3 regions of the Acidaminococcus sp. AM05-11 genome follow, and region 3 is predicted to be linked to each of the others. Evidence: predicted binding sites of a transcription regulator. Region 3 holds the regulator's gene; each other region holds the start of a gene.

Region 1 (4,732 bases), 140 kb from region 3:
CCGCGGAGCAGCATTTGCAGTTTGGTGTTCTTAACGTGTTTACGGATGGTACGCAGGCGTTCCCAGGGATCTTCGTTCAGGAAGCGCAGGCAGGAGTCAAACGTTGCGCCGCCCCAAGCTTCCAAAGCGTAGAAGCCGCAGTCATCCAGGGCTTCCAGTACAGGAAGCATATCGCTGGTACGCATTCTGGTAGCGCAGATGGACTGATGACCATCTCTCAGGACCGTTTCCACAATTTTAACGGGATTCGGATTATTCATTACTCAACCTCCTAAATTGGTACTTCATAGCCTATCTATACTCTGGTATTATAACATAATCCCCTACAGTACGGTAATATATTCTGGGTTATCCTATTTATTAGATAACTCTTATCTTTCGCCAAACCCGCACCAAGCCTGGGTCTGTATGACAAACGAAGCCGGCGCGCCCAGCCTTTCAAAGGCTGAAACGCAGCCGGCTGTCTTTGGGTTTACCCTTAGTCAAGGGGTTGCTGCAGTATAAAGCAAGGCCCCAAAGCCCTACTTTTCAAAATTCCAAGGGTAGTCCATTTTATCGGTCCACTGCCCTTCCCGGTCCTGGTAATAGCCCCGGACCCGGGGAATGGAACCGCCTGCCAGCCACTCCTTGTCGTAAAGTTTCTCTGGAGGGATATTCAGCTTGGCGCTTTCCTTCTCCAGCCAGCCGGCATACTGCAGAATCAGCGGGGTATCATAGCGGCCTTCCTGTTCCAGCCGTTTGATAAATTCTTCTTTGTCCATTATACCGCCTCCTTTTTCTGCCCTGAACACTCCCTTTATCTTACCATGCTTTCTGCCCTAAGGACAGCAAAAAGCAAAACCCGGACCGAAAATTGCTTTCCAGTTATGAAAAAACCGCACGGAGGAAATCTCCATGCGGTTTTTTAAGGTTCAGAAACCTAGCTGATGCTTACATCATTCCAGGCATTCCGCCGCCCATGCCAGGAGCAGCAGGAGCAGCTTCCTTAGCCGGTTTGTCAGCTACAACAGCTTCCGTGGTCAGAATCATGGAAGCGATGGAGGCTGCATTTTGCAGAGCGCTGCGGGTTACTTTGCAGGGATCCACAATACCGGATTTGATCATGTCAACATATTCGCCAGTCAGAGCGTTGAAGCCAATGCCCTTTTCAGCTTTCTTCACAGCTTCAACAATCACAGCGCCTTCCAGGCCTGCGTTGTCAGCGATTTGACGAACCGGAGCTTCAATGGCGCGTTTTACGATTTCAACGCCGGTCTTTTCATCGCCTTCAGCTGCAGCAGCCAGTTCTTCCAGAGCAGGCTGTACTTGCAGCAGAGCGGTACCACCGCCGGCAACAATACCTTCAGCCACAGCAGCGCGGGTAGCGTTCAGGGCATCTTCGATTCTCAGTTTCTTGTCTTTCAGTTCGGTTTCGGTAGCAGCACCAACTTTGATTACAGCTACGCCGCCGGACAATTTAGCCAAACGTTCTTGCAGTTTTTCTTTATCGAAAGTAGAAGTGGTTTCCGGAATCTGGGCACGGATGGAAGCAACCCGGTCAGCAATGGCTTGTTTGTCGCCGCCGCCATCAACAATGGTGGTCATATCCTTGGTTACCCGAACTTGGCCGCAGGTACCCAGGTCTTGCAGGGAAGCGCTGTCCAGTTTACGGCCAACTTCTTCACTGATTACGGTTGCACCGGTCAGGGTAGCAATATCCTGGAGCATAGCCTTGCGGCGATCACCAAAGCCAGGAGCCTTAACAGCTACAGCCTTGAAGGTGCCACGCAGTCTGTTTACAACCAAGGTAGCCAGAGCTTCGCCTTCCACGTCTTCAGCAATGATCAGCAGTTCACGGCCTTGTTGAACCACTTTTTCCAGAAGGGGCATAATGTCGTTGATCAGGGTGATCTTCCGGTCCGTAATGAATACGTACGGGTTGGACATTACGGATTCCATCTTATCCGGATCCGTTACCATGTACGGGGAAATGTAGCCGCGGTCGAATTGCATACCTTCTACAGTTTCCAGGGAAGTATCCATGGTCTTGGATTCTTCAACGGTAATTACGCCATCGTTGCCAACTTTTTCCATAGCATCGGCAATCAAGCCGCCGATTTCTTCATCCCCAGCGGAGATGGAAGCAACCTGAGCTTTTTCTTCTTTGGTCTTAACATCTTGTGCGCTCTTCTTCAGTTCTTCAACTAGAACATCGGTAGCTTTCTTGATGCCCTTCTTCAGAACCATGGGGTTGGCACCGGCTACTACGTTCTTCATGCCTTCGTGCACAATGGATTGGGCCAGAACCGTAGCGGTGGTAGTGCCGTCGCCAGCGATATCGTTGGTTTTGGTAGCAACCTCACGCACCAGGGCAGCGCCCATGTTTTCAAACGGATCTTCCAGTTCAATATCTTTAGCAATGGTTACGCCATCGTTGGTGATGGTAGGAGAACCGAATTTCTTTTCAAGAACAACGTTGCGGCCCTTGGGTCCCAAGGTTACTTTAACAGCATCAGCCAGGGCATTGACACCGCGTTCCAGGCCGCGGCGAGCATCTTCATCAAATTTAATCATTTTAGCCATTCTGAAATCTCTCCTTAATTCCAAATTCTATCGGGTAATTGTGTCTTGCTTGCAGAGAGGAATTGCTTACTCTACAACAGCCAGGATATCGCTGTCTCTCAGGATGATGTAATCTTTTTCATCCAGCGTTACATCGCTGCCGGAGTATTTGGCGAATACAACCACATCCCCCACCTTAACTTCGGAGGCAACTCTCGTACCATTGTCCAGCAGACGACCGGTACCAACGGCAATCACTTTGCCAGTCTGAGGTTTATCCTTGTGGGCCGTATCGGGCAGATACAAACCGGAACTGGTTTTCTCCTCTTGTACAATCGGTTCTACTACAACATGGTCATCCAAAGGCTTTAACATGTTACGAATCCCCTTTCTTATATCACAAATTGGTGTTTTTGATTTTATTAGCACTCATTTAACAGGAGTGCTAACTACATTACCTATAATAGCATGTTTCAAAAAAAAATCAAGCCCTTTGACTATTTTTTTCAAAAGGCTTGATTTTTTATTTTTTCAGTTTGGCCATTATGGCATCGTAATGCTCTTTTTCATGGGGATACAGGCAGCGGCTGCAATCCTTTACGCCATTTGGCAGCAGGCTGTAGCTGCCGCCGCAGTTCTCCCCCAAAGCATACAGGGGACAGAAGCAGAACAGACAGTTGAAGTTTTCCCGGTCCGCCCCAGGGTGGCAGGGGAAAAATTCACAGTCCTTGTGAGAAAAGAATTTATACCGCTGGCTCATGCTTGCTTCAGGCTTTCGGCGTAGGCTTTGGTCAGTTTGCCAAATTCTTCCATGGAAAGAGATTCTCCCCGGCGCTTGCCGTCAATCCCTGCCCGTTCCATCAGGGTCTTTACCTGGTCACTGGAGAGCCCCAGACTCTTTAGACAATTGCTGAGCATTTTCCGCCGCTGGGAAAAGGCTGCCCGCACCACCTGGAAAAACAGCTTGGGATCTGCGTCCACCGGCGGCTGCTCCCGTTTTTCACAAACCACTACCATGGAATCCACCTTGGGTGCCGGCATGAAATCCCGGGCCGGCACGGAAAGCGCTAACCGGGGCTCGGAGTAGTACTGGAGAGCCAGGGACAGGGGACCGTAATCCTTGGTGCCCGGGCCAGCAGTCATCCGTTCAGCCACTTCCTTCTGGACCATAACCACCAGCCGTTTCAGGGGCAGCTGCTGTTCCAGGAGAGCAAAAATAATCGGAGTGGTAATGTAGTAGGGCAGATTGGCAGCTACCGTGAAAGGTTCGTGCTGGGTAATCTCCCCCAAATCCACTTTCAGCACGTCCCCAGGAATAATTTCCACATTGGTGTAACCTTCCAGGGTTTTGGCCAGTACCGGCAAAAGGCTTTGGTCGATTTCCACACTTTTTACCTGGGCGCCGGTTTCCGCCAGGGCCTGGGTCAGGGTACCAATGCCCGGACCGATTTCCAGTACCAGGTCCCCAGGTCCAATTTGGGCAGCCTGGGCAATGGCCTGCACCACCTTTTCATTAATGAGGAAATTCTGGCCAAAGCGCTTCTTGGCCTTCAGCCCAAAGGTCTGCAAAATATAATGGGTCACTTCCCGACTGGCAATGACAGGATGCAGCATACTGTTCCTCCCTACTTCTCTTCTTCAGCTACCTGGGCCACCGCTTGGCGGAATTCTTCCCGGGTGATGCCGTAATTGTTTAAACGACTGACCAACTGCTTGGCATTGCCGTAGCCAATGCCCAAGATGGCCCCTACCCGGTCCCGCCGCCTGGCGGCCTCAGGACTGCCGGACAACCCGGACAAAAATAAATCCCGAGAGGAAAATTCCTTTCGGGGATTCATTTCCTGAAAATGCACCTTGGAAAGAGCTTTGCGGATGGCCTCCGGCTGCGCCTGTTCAATACCCACATCGTGGTGGGCCAGGGCTTCCGCCTTAGGCACAAAGGCCTGCCCGGCGTTCGGGAAACGCTCCGTCAGAAACTTCCGGATGCGGTCCCCTGCGCCGTCGGGGTCGGTCATAATGATGATCCCGCGCTTTTCATAGGCTGCTTTAATCAGGTCCAGGGTATAGGGTGCCAAGGTAAAGCCACCGGTTTCTATAGTCTCAGCATCCACTGCCTTCTTGACCGCTACGGTGTCCATTTTTCCTTCTACAATGAGTACTTCCTTCAGCACTTTTTTCTCCTGTAACGTTT
Region 2 (4,732 bases), on a different contig from region 3:
GCTGTCTTCCTGTCTGTCCCGGGCGTCCTCACTGGTGTATACCAGGGCCCCTGTCTTCATGCTGTACACATCGAAGCGGACGGTCAGGTACATGGTAACGTACTGCTTTTCGGGAACCTTTACCGGAATGGGAATCCGGTGGACCACATCCCGATAGCCCTTGCTGTCATGAACGGTTTCGTGGATTTCTTTTTCCTGCCATTCCGTATGGGCCGGTACCACACTGACCTGTTTTTGGCAGCGGGTGACCTTGGGAACTACATAAAGGTCGGCCCCGGCGTCAACGGCAGCTTGGGGAATGTGGACGGCGGTGCTGTCCTTTACCGTTTCTTCCTGGGGGGCGCTGGCCTCACTGCCGGGCAGGATTGCCAGGGTTCCTGGCAGCGGTGCCGTGATGATTTTCGGGTTTTTGATGGCGGCAGCCTTTTGGTTAAAAATGACCTGGAAGGAATGGGCGTTGGAAGCCATTTGCTTGGAAAGGGCATCGGTATTGACTACGGCGGTGTAGATCGTTTGATCCTTTTTAAAGGAATGGGTGGGATCAGCCCATTTGGCAAAATCCGCGTAAGCAGGAAGGGATACCAGGGTTAACGCGGCTGCCAAAAGAGGAACCAAAAGTTTTTTCTTCATGAATTCGAGCGGACCAGCCAGGGAAACAGGCTGGCCTGCTGCCTCCTTTCTCTCTCGTGGGATGGATGAACCGAAAAGTATATTTTATTTATTATATCATGAAGTAATGAATTTTTCTGAACCTTTTTGGCGAAAAATTGGGACGCAGGAACTATCGGGAGGCTCGTTTTGTCCCGGGTCAGGCTTGGGGAAAAAAAAAGGAGCAGGCTTTTGGCCTACTCCTTGGGATTTTGGTGATCCACCCGGGACTTGAACCCGGGACACCCTGATTAAAAGTCAGGTGCTCTACCAACTGAGCTAGTGAATCATAAGAAACAGCTTTATAATTATAGCGGATTTTGAGGAATATTGTCAAGGGCTATTTTCGTGAAATTAATGTTTGTGCCGCTGCTCAGTGGTCCTATCCTTGGTTTGGACAGAAAAAAGCCAGGGAAGGAATTACCTTCCCTGGTGAGCCCTTAGGCCAACAATTCCAGCAGTTTGGCTCCGGCGGTGCAGGCCGGGCAGAAGCAGTATTTGCCGCCGCTTGCCTTGACTTCCTGGGCCTTGGCCAGCATTTGGGCAGCTTGGTCAGCGCCGAACGCTTTTTTGGCTGCTTCGGAAGCAAAGAAAGGAATGACCGCATCGATGGTGTTGACATCTTCCTTCAGGGCCGCATGGAGCAGAGCGGTCAGATTGGCTTGGGCAGCAGTGCCTTCTGCATCCAGCCATTTCTGGGCCAGTTCTTTTAAGCCGCCGTAAACGCTGGGCGCAGCAACCAGATTTTTCACTTCAGCAACAATTTCCTCGTGTTTATCCATGATGATCCATCCTCTATTGTAATAACTTTTATTACATTATACACCCAATTTAGGGGGAGCGCTAGGTTTTTTTGGGAAAATCCTTTATAATAAATTCCATAGTAAGTTTCTTGGAGATGGCAGGACTTTCCTGCAGAAAGGATGTAATATGCAAAAGACCAAAAAACTGTTTTCCTTGGGGCTGCTGGCCCTGTGCTTGAGCTTGGGACTGCATTTTCCCGTCCAGGCAGCAGATTATACCAATGATATGAAAATCCCGGGAGCGGCCAAAATAACCGTCAATGAGGGGGCTGCCTCCATTGACCGGCAGTTGGACCACCAGCCGGATCCCTATTTTGCCCACCCGGATTTTTACCATATGAAGGGCAAAGGCTCCCTCCTCCTGCTGCCCCATTTCCAGACCCTCCAGCAGTCCAGTGAATGGTCCTGTGGACCGGCCGCGGCCCTGATGGTGCTCAACTGGTACGGCAAGCGGGACGGTTGGTCGGAGCAAAAGCTGGCGGACCTGCGCCATTCCTGCAAGGACCTGAAGGTAAACGGCTTCCCGGAGGGGTATCCCGGCACCACCATGGCCCAAATGGAAGACATTTTCCAAAAGGTGGGGGGCTTTAAGACCATCAGTTCCACGGACTATGCCCGGAAAGGCAAGACCTTTGGCCCGGAAGATATCAAACGCTTCCTCCAGCAGGGGCGTCCCATTATGGTATGCTGGATCGACTGGGGCGGCCATTGGCAGGATATCATCGGCTATGATGATATGGGTACGGAAAATCCCCAGGATGATGTAGTCATCATGGCGGACCCTTACGATACCACGGACCATAACCAGGACGGCTACGGGATTTATCCGGCGGCCCGGTTCTTTGCCCTGTTTGATATGTTTGGTTCCTTCCCGGAAAGCGAAGGGGGCAATCACAACCTGTTTTTGGTAGCGTACCCGGACGGGCAGTAAGGAGGCGGCTGATGACAAGACCCAAGATTACCATTCGGGTGGTGGACAAAAAGGGCCCCAGGGGCTGCCACCACGGCCATACAGCCGGCTGTACCTTTGACTGGGATACCCAGCGGGGACAGCTTTGCCCCATGGCCCAGCACGTGCTGTTTCCCTATATCGACATTCTCCGCTACGGGGGCATCATCCCCGGCATGAAGGGCAATACCCTGCGGGTAGCCTGCCCGGATGCGGACGTAATCAATATTTTTGAAATCACTGTAGAAAAAACAAATTAACCCAGAAAAAAACGGACGGCCTTTCCCCCAGGTGGGAAGGGCCGTTTTGCGGTGAATAAGAAAAAATAGTAAAAAACTTTGACTAATTAGCACTCAACTATTGACAGTGCTAACAACAAGTGGTATATTATAACCAGAACGAAGGAGAGACCAAGGAAAGGGTTCCCAAAAAGAACCGTTGCAATAGCCTTTCGGTAGTTCCAAAAGCTGACCTTCATGGCCAAGATGAACGGAGGAATGGCTTATGTTACTGCCTAGTGTATTCGATGAAAATGGTTTTGAAGATTTGATGGATGATTTTGATGATATGTTCAGCAGCCGGAATCCTTTGTACGGGAAACATGGCAGAAACATGATGAAGATGGACATTCGGGACGTGGGTGACCACTACGAACTGGATATCGATCTGCCGGGCTTCAAGAAAGAGGAAATCAAGGCGCAGTTGGAAAATGGCTATCTGACCATCCGGGCTTCCAAGGGTTTGGACAAGGATGAGAAGGATAAGAAAGGGCAATATATCCGCCGTGAACGTTCCTATGGTGAATGTGCCCGTACGGTTTATGTAGGGGAAAATATCACCGAGGCCGATGTGAAAGCCAAATACGAAAACGGCATCCTGCAATTGAGCATTCCTAAGAAAGAACCTCAGAAAGAAGAAACCAAGAAATATATCGCTATCGAAGGATAACGAGGAAGGGAACCCTCAGGGAGGGTTCCGGAGAGAATCCCGGAGTCATACGCAAGTATGGCTCCGGGATTTCTTTATGTGTGCACCTGCAAAGGAGACAATGTTTTCTGGAGGAAACACCCTTGACAACACCTTCTATCCCACGTAAACTATAATTTACAATAGTTTTTGAAAAAATTGCGAAAAAAGGAGCAACGGTCAATGGAAAAACAAATTCCGGAGTTAATTACTGTCGAAGCAGCTCGGGACACCCATCGCTGGGTGGCAGTCACCGCTCTTTTGCTGGCAATCGGCGTTATTCTGCACACCATCAGCCCCAACGTAGGAGGCGTAACCCCCAACTGGACCATTGCCATGTATTCCATTACCATTTGCCTGACCCGTCCCAGCCTGAGCCGGGCCCTGGGAATAGGCTTTGTGGCCGGCTTGACCCTGATTCCCTCCTCTAAATCCGCGTTTCCCCTGGGCAACCTGGCCAGTGAACTGTGCGGCGCAGCTACTGCCTGCATTCTGGTAAAGGCCTTTGCCCTGACCCATTTGGAAAACCTGCGGGTAAAACCCTTTATTGTGGGCTTTTTGGCCACCTTTGTCAGCGGGTCAGTATTTACCCATATTCTGAAATTGGTTCTGGGTTTGCCTTTGGTTGTGTGGATCCGGGCCATGCTGCCTCTGGTAGCTGTGATTGCCCTGGTGAACGCCCTGGTAACCCAGGCCCTGTACGGCCCGGTCCGGAAGATTTTCTTTGCAACGGAGGGTGGACAACATGAGTGAAGCGGCAATTCGGATTTCCGATTTTTATTTTGAATACCTGAACAGCGACCTGGTGCTGAAGGATATCAACCTGACCATCAAGGAAGGCTCCTTTACGGCCATCGCCGGTCCCAGCGGCGCTGGAAAAACCACCCTGTGCAAGGCCATGACGGGAATTGTCCCCCATTATTATGGCGGAAGGTACCACGGCTCGGTAGAAGTTTTGGGAGAAAATATCCAGGGCAAGAAAATTTCTGAACTGGCCATGCGGGTGGGAATTATGCTGGACGACTATGAAAGCCAGATGGTGTCCCTGACGGCGGGAGAAGAAATTGCCTTTGGCCTTTTGAACCATGGTTTTTCTCCAGATGAAGTGGATGCCCGGGTGTCCCAGGCCCTGGCAGAGGTAGGCCTTCCTGGCCGGGAAAATTACCAGCTGGACGAATTGTCCGGGGGCCAGCGGCAGCGGCTGCTGCTGGCGTCTGTACTGGCCTGTCAGCCGGAAATCCTGATTTTGGACGAACCGGTTTCGGCCCTGGATCCGGACGGAGCCCGGTCCCTGTATGCCCTGGTGCACAAAATCTACCGGCAGCAGCAGATGACCGTAGTGGTGGTGGAACATGACCTGAACTAC
Region 3 (4,732 bases):
ACTTGCGAAATGTACAGAAAGAGGGGAGAACTCCATGCGGCCACGCTGGCAATTGTACCAAGGTATCTACATTCATATTCCTTTTTGCGTCCATAAATGCTGCTATTGTGATTTTGCTTCCTATCAGATCCAGTCTCCCCAGGTAATGGAAGCGTATACCCGGCGGCTGGTGGAGGAAATTCGCGCCTATGAGCCGGACCTGCCGCTGAGCCCTACGGCTACCATCTACTTTGGCGGTGGTACGCCCAGCGTCCTGCCCCCGGAGCTGCTGGCCCAAATTGTCCAGGCCCTGAAGGACCGGAGGTTCTGGCAGCACCCGGCAGAGGCTACCCTGGAAGCCAATCCGGGCACGGTAACCCTGGAAAGTCTCCGGGCCTATCGCCAGCTGGGCTTTGACCGGCTGAGTATGGGAATCCAATCCTTCCAGCCCGGGGAGCTGGCCCTGATGGGCCGTATCCACACGGCAGAGGAGGCGGCGGAGGCTGTGCAGCTGGCCCGGGAGGCCGGTTTTGCCCGGATTAGCGGGGACTTAATCTACGGGTATCCCACCCAGACCCTGGCGGGAGTCCAGGATTCCCTACAGAAGCTGATTGCCACCGGCGTGGACCATATTTCCGTCTACGGCCTGACTGTAGAGGAGGGGACCCAGCTGGAGCGGCAGCTGGCCAAGGGGCAGCTGAGCCTGCCCCCTGACGAGGCGGTGGACGCCATGTACGACTACCTGATGGACGCCCTGCCCCAGGCCGGGTACCAGCGCTACGAAATCGCCAACTTCGCCCGGCCCGGCCAGGAGTCCCTCCACAACCAGGTATACTGGCATTACCTGCCCTATATGGCCTTTGGCTGCGGGGCCTGCCGGTTTAATGGTAAGCGTCGGGAAACCAATCCTGCGGGTATCCGGGAATATATTGAAGGAAAACCCCTGGAAGTGGAAACCCTCACCCCGGAAATCCGTCGGGAGGAGCTGGTCTTTATGAGCCTGAGAACCCGGCAGGGGCTGAACCTGATGGAGTTTCAGGAGCGCACGGGAACGGCCTTCTTTCCCTTTTATGAAACAGCCTGGGAGGAGTGCCAATCCCGGGGCTGGCTGGAGCAGGAGGGGGACAATATCCACCTGACGCCCCAGGGCATGCGCTTTGGGAATCTGGCCTTTGAGACTTTTCTCACGGTGCCGCCGGAGGCTAAAAAAGAAAAAAATATTTAGTCAAAAGTATTGACAATTTGACTAAATAGGTGTATCTTTACCATTAGATGTTAGCACTCCAATGGTTTGAGTGCTAACAATCTAGAAAAGAGATGATTACAGTGCTAAGTGACCGCAAGAAAAAAATACTTCAACTCATCATTGAAGATTATATCGAAACGGCTGAGCCTGTAGGATCTCGCACCATCGCCAGAAAATACAACCTGGGAATCAGCCCCGCTACCATCAGGAACGAAATGTCCGACCTGGAGCTTTTGGGCTATTTGGAGCAGCCGCACACTTCGGCTGGCCGGATTCCCTCCGCAGCAGCCTACCGCTACTACGTGGATTCTCTGGTGAAACCGGACACCCTCTCACCCAATGATGTGGCGCTGATCAACAGCTGGTACCGGGAACGGGTACACAGCATCGACGACATTTTTCAGTCCACCGCCAAGATATTATCCAGGATGAGCAAGAACGTGTCCGTGGTGCTGGCCAACAAGGACCGGGAAAGTGCTTTTTCCTATATCCGGTTCCTGCCCCTGAATGAGCATCAAGCCATTTTGTGCATCGTAGAAGATGACGGGCAGATGGATAATGGTGTAATCCAAATCCCTGCCGGCATGAGCAAGATGGAAATGGATGCCCTGGCAGAACGGGTGACCAACAGACTTCATGGGATGAAGCTGAACGATATCACCGATGCGGTTCTGCAAGAAGTGCGCGACACCCTCCAAGGGGACAAAGCCCTGTACGTTTCCCTGATCAAGGGAATCCGGCAAATGCAGTCCGGACAAAGTGAGGACAAGATGTTCCTGGGAGGCACCAAGCAGCTGCTGAGCCAGCCGGAATTTCGGGATCCAGAACGGATCAAGGAGCTGCTCAGCGTCCTGGAAGAGGAGCAGATGCTCAAGGATATGCTGAAAGCGGACAGTGCCCATTCGGGCATGCGCGTGACCATTGGCAGCGAAAACAAATTCTCCGGCATTCAAGATTGCAGCATGATTCAGGCCACCTACCGGCTGAACGGACAGGTGATTGGAACCCTGGCCGTACTGGGGCCAACCCGCATGGAGTACAAGAAAGTAATTTCCGTTATGGATTACCTGCATGATTACCTACGGGTGGTTATGAGTAAAATAGACGAAAAGTAGGGAGGAACTATGGTAGAAGAACAGCAGAAGGTAAAAGAAGAAACTACTGCCGCAGCTGAAACTGAAGCACAGGCACAAGCCGCCGCACAGGCTGCTGAAAAGGCAGATGCCAAGGCCCAGACTGAGGACGGCAAAGCAGAAGCCGTGGATCCCAAGGATGCCAAGCTTGACGCACAGGCCAAGGAAATCCAGGACCTGCAAAACCGTCTTTTAAGATTGCAGGCAGATTTCGATAACTTCAGAAAGCGCAACAATGAAGAACGGGAACAGCTGAGCCAGTTTGTTACGGCCCAGGTTTCCAAGGAGTTTTTGAAGGTGCTGGACAACTTCGAACGGGCGGAAGAAAGCCTGAAGAACTCCACTGATACCAGCGCCATCCAAGTGGGGATGGAAAAAATCCACAAGCAGTTTGAAAAAGCCCTCAAGAATCTGTCCATCGAGGAAATTCCTGCGGAAGGAAAACCCTTCGATCCCAACATTCATGAGGCCGTTATGCAGGGCGGGAACCCTGACCTGCCGGATGAAAGCGTGGATCTGGTCCTGGAAAAGGGCTACAAGATCGGCGACAAGGTCATCCGCCATTCCAAGGTTCGTGTTGTGCGTAACTCTTAATCAATAGATAACCTTTGCGTAAAGCGTAAGAAGCGAGATTTGACAGGAGGAATTCATTATGTCTAAGATTATAGGTATTGACTTAGGTACCACCAACTCCGTTGTAGCCGTTATGGAAGGCGGCGAACCTACGGTAATCACCACCCAGGAAGGCGGCCGTCTGACTCCTTCCGTTGTAGGCTTCACCAAAAATGGTGAAAGACTGGTAGGCCAGCTGGCCAAACGCCAGGCTGTGTCCAACCCGGAACGGACCATCAGCTCCATCAAACGGCACATGGGCACCAAATACACCGTGACCATTGATGGCAAGGACTACACCCCGGAACAGATTTCTGCCATGATTCTGGAAAAGATGAAGGGCGATGCAGAACGCTACCTGGGCGAAAAAGTAACGGAAGCCGTTATTACGGTTCCTGCCTACTTCAACGACAGCCAACGGCAGGCCACCAAGGACGCTGGCCGGATTGCCGGTTTGGAAGTAAAACGGATTATCAACGAACCTACCGCAGCTGCACTGGCTTACGGCATTGATAAGACCGATGACCATACCATCCTGGTTTATGACCTGGGCGGCGGCACCTTCGATGTGTCCATTTTGGAACTGGGCGACGGCGTATTCGAAGTAAAATCCACCAACGGTGATACCCACCTGGGCGGCGATGACTTCGACCAGCGCATCATGAACTGGATGACCGACGAATTCAAGAAAGACACCGGCATTGACCTGACCGGCGACAAGATGGCTATGCAGCGGATTCGTGAAGCTGCTGAAAAGGCCAAGATTGAACTGTCCAACATGCTGACCACCAACATCAACCTGCCGTTCATTACCGCAGGCGCCAATGGCCCGCAGCATCTGGATATGGACCTGACCAGAGCCAAATTTGACGAAATGACCAGCGACCTGGTTGACCGGACCATCGACTGCACCCACAGAGCCCTGTCCGATGCTAACCTGAGCCCCAAAGACATCAACAAGATTCTGCTGGTAGGCGGTTCTTCCCGTATTCCTGCTGTTCAGGAAGCCATCAAGAGAACCCTGGGCCAGGATCCTGCTCACGGCGTAAACCCTGATGAATGCGTTGCTATGGGCGCTGCCATTCAGGCCGGCGTACTGGCAGGCGATGTAAAAGACGTTCTGCTGCTGGATGTTACTCCTCTGTCCCTGGGTATTGAAACCATGGGCGGCGTAATGACCAAGATCATTGACCGGAACACCACCATTCCTACCTCCAAGAAACAGGTATTCTCCACCGCTGCTGATAACCAGCCGGCTGTAGATATCCATGTACTGCAAGGCGAACGGGAAATGGCTGCCGACAACAAGACCCTGGGTCGTTTCGAACTGGGTGGCATTCCTGCTGCTCCCCGGGGAGTACCTCAAATCGAAGTTGCTTTCGATATCGATGCCAACGGTATCGTTAACGTAAGCGCCAAGGATTTGGGCACCGGCAAGGAACAAAAGATTACCATTACGTCTTCTGGCAGCCTGAGCAAGGAAGAAGTGGACAAGATGGTGAAGGAAGCTGCTGCCAACGAAGCAGCCGATAAGAAACGCAAGGAAGCCGTTGAAGCCAAGAACCAGGCTGATACCCTGATCTACCAGGCTGAAAAGACGGTAAAAGATATGAACGGCAAGGGTCATGACGACCTGGTGAAGAAGGTAGAAGACGCCATCGCTTCCCTGAAGGAAACCCTGAAGTCCGACGATACCGACAAGATTAAAGCTGGTACCGAAGCCCTGCAAAAACCGCTGTATGACCTGTCCGCAGAACTGTAC

The links. The regulator HrcA, encoded in region 3, represses chaperone genes, less so after heat shock. The targets are predictions, from matches to a motif close to TGTTAGCACTCNNNTNANNNGAGTGCTAACA.
Region 1: a site for HrcA is predicted at 2,962-2,992, ahead of groES (co-chaperone GroES). Genes of this name have one in related genera too.
Region 2: a site for HrcA is predicted at 2,745-2,775, ahead of DW089_RS00285 (Hsp20/alpha crystallin family protein). Genes of this name have one in related genera too.

What each region holds. Positions count from the first base shown of each region.
Region 1 is NZ_QRMX01000005.1:20,157-24,888, reverse strand. Features, by position in the region: gene DW089_RS04135 (pyruvate carboxylase subunit B) at 1-260, opposite strand, end outside; gene DW089_RS04130 (hypothetical protein) at 522-761, opposite strand; gene groL (chaperonin GroEL) at 931-2,562, opposite strand; gene groES (co-chaperone GroES) at 2,629-2,916, opposite strand; gene DW089_RS04115 (cysteine-rich small domain-containing protein) at 3,065-3,301, opposite strand; gene rsmA (16S rRNA (adenine(1518)-N(6)/adenine(1519)-N(6))-dimethyltransferase RsmA) at 3,298-4,155, opposite strand; gene rnmV (ribonuclease M5) at 4,167-4,712, opposite strand.
Region 2 is NZ_QRMX01000001.1:49,743-54,474, forward strand. Features, by position in the region: gene DW089_RS00260 (hypothetical protein) at 1-630, opposite strand, end outside; tRNA gene DW089_RS00265 (tRNA-Lys) at 862-937, opposite strand; gene DW089_RS00270 (heat-shock protein Hsp90) at 1,089-1,430, opposite strand; gene DW089_RS00275 (C39 family peptidase) at 1,579-2,382, shown strand; gene DW089_RS00280 (TIGR04076 family protein) at 2,394-2,660, shown strand; gene DW089_RS00285 (Hsp20/alpha crystallin family protein) at 2,905-3,348, shown strand; gene DW089_RS00290 (tryptophan transporter) at 3,550-4,119, shown strand; gene DW089_RS00295 (energy-coupling factor ABC transporter ATP-binding protein) at 4,112-4,732, shown strand, end outside.
Region 3 is NZ_QRMX01000005.1:159,313-164,044, forward strand. Features, by position in the region: gene hemW (radical SAM family heme chaperone HemW) at 35-1,204, shown strand; gene hrcA (heat-inducible transcriptional repressor HrcA) at 1,297-2,340, shown strand; gene grpE (nucleotide exchange factor GrpE) at 2,350-2,952, shown strand; gene dnaK (molecular chaperone DnaK) at 3,011-4,732, shown strand, end outside.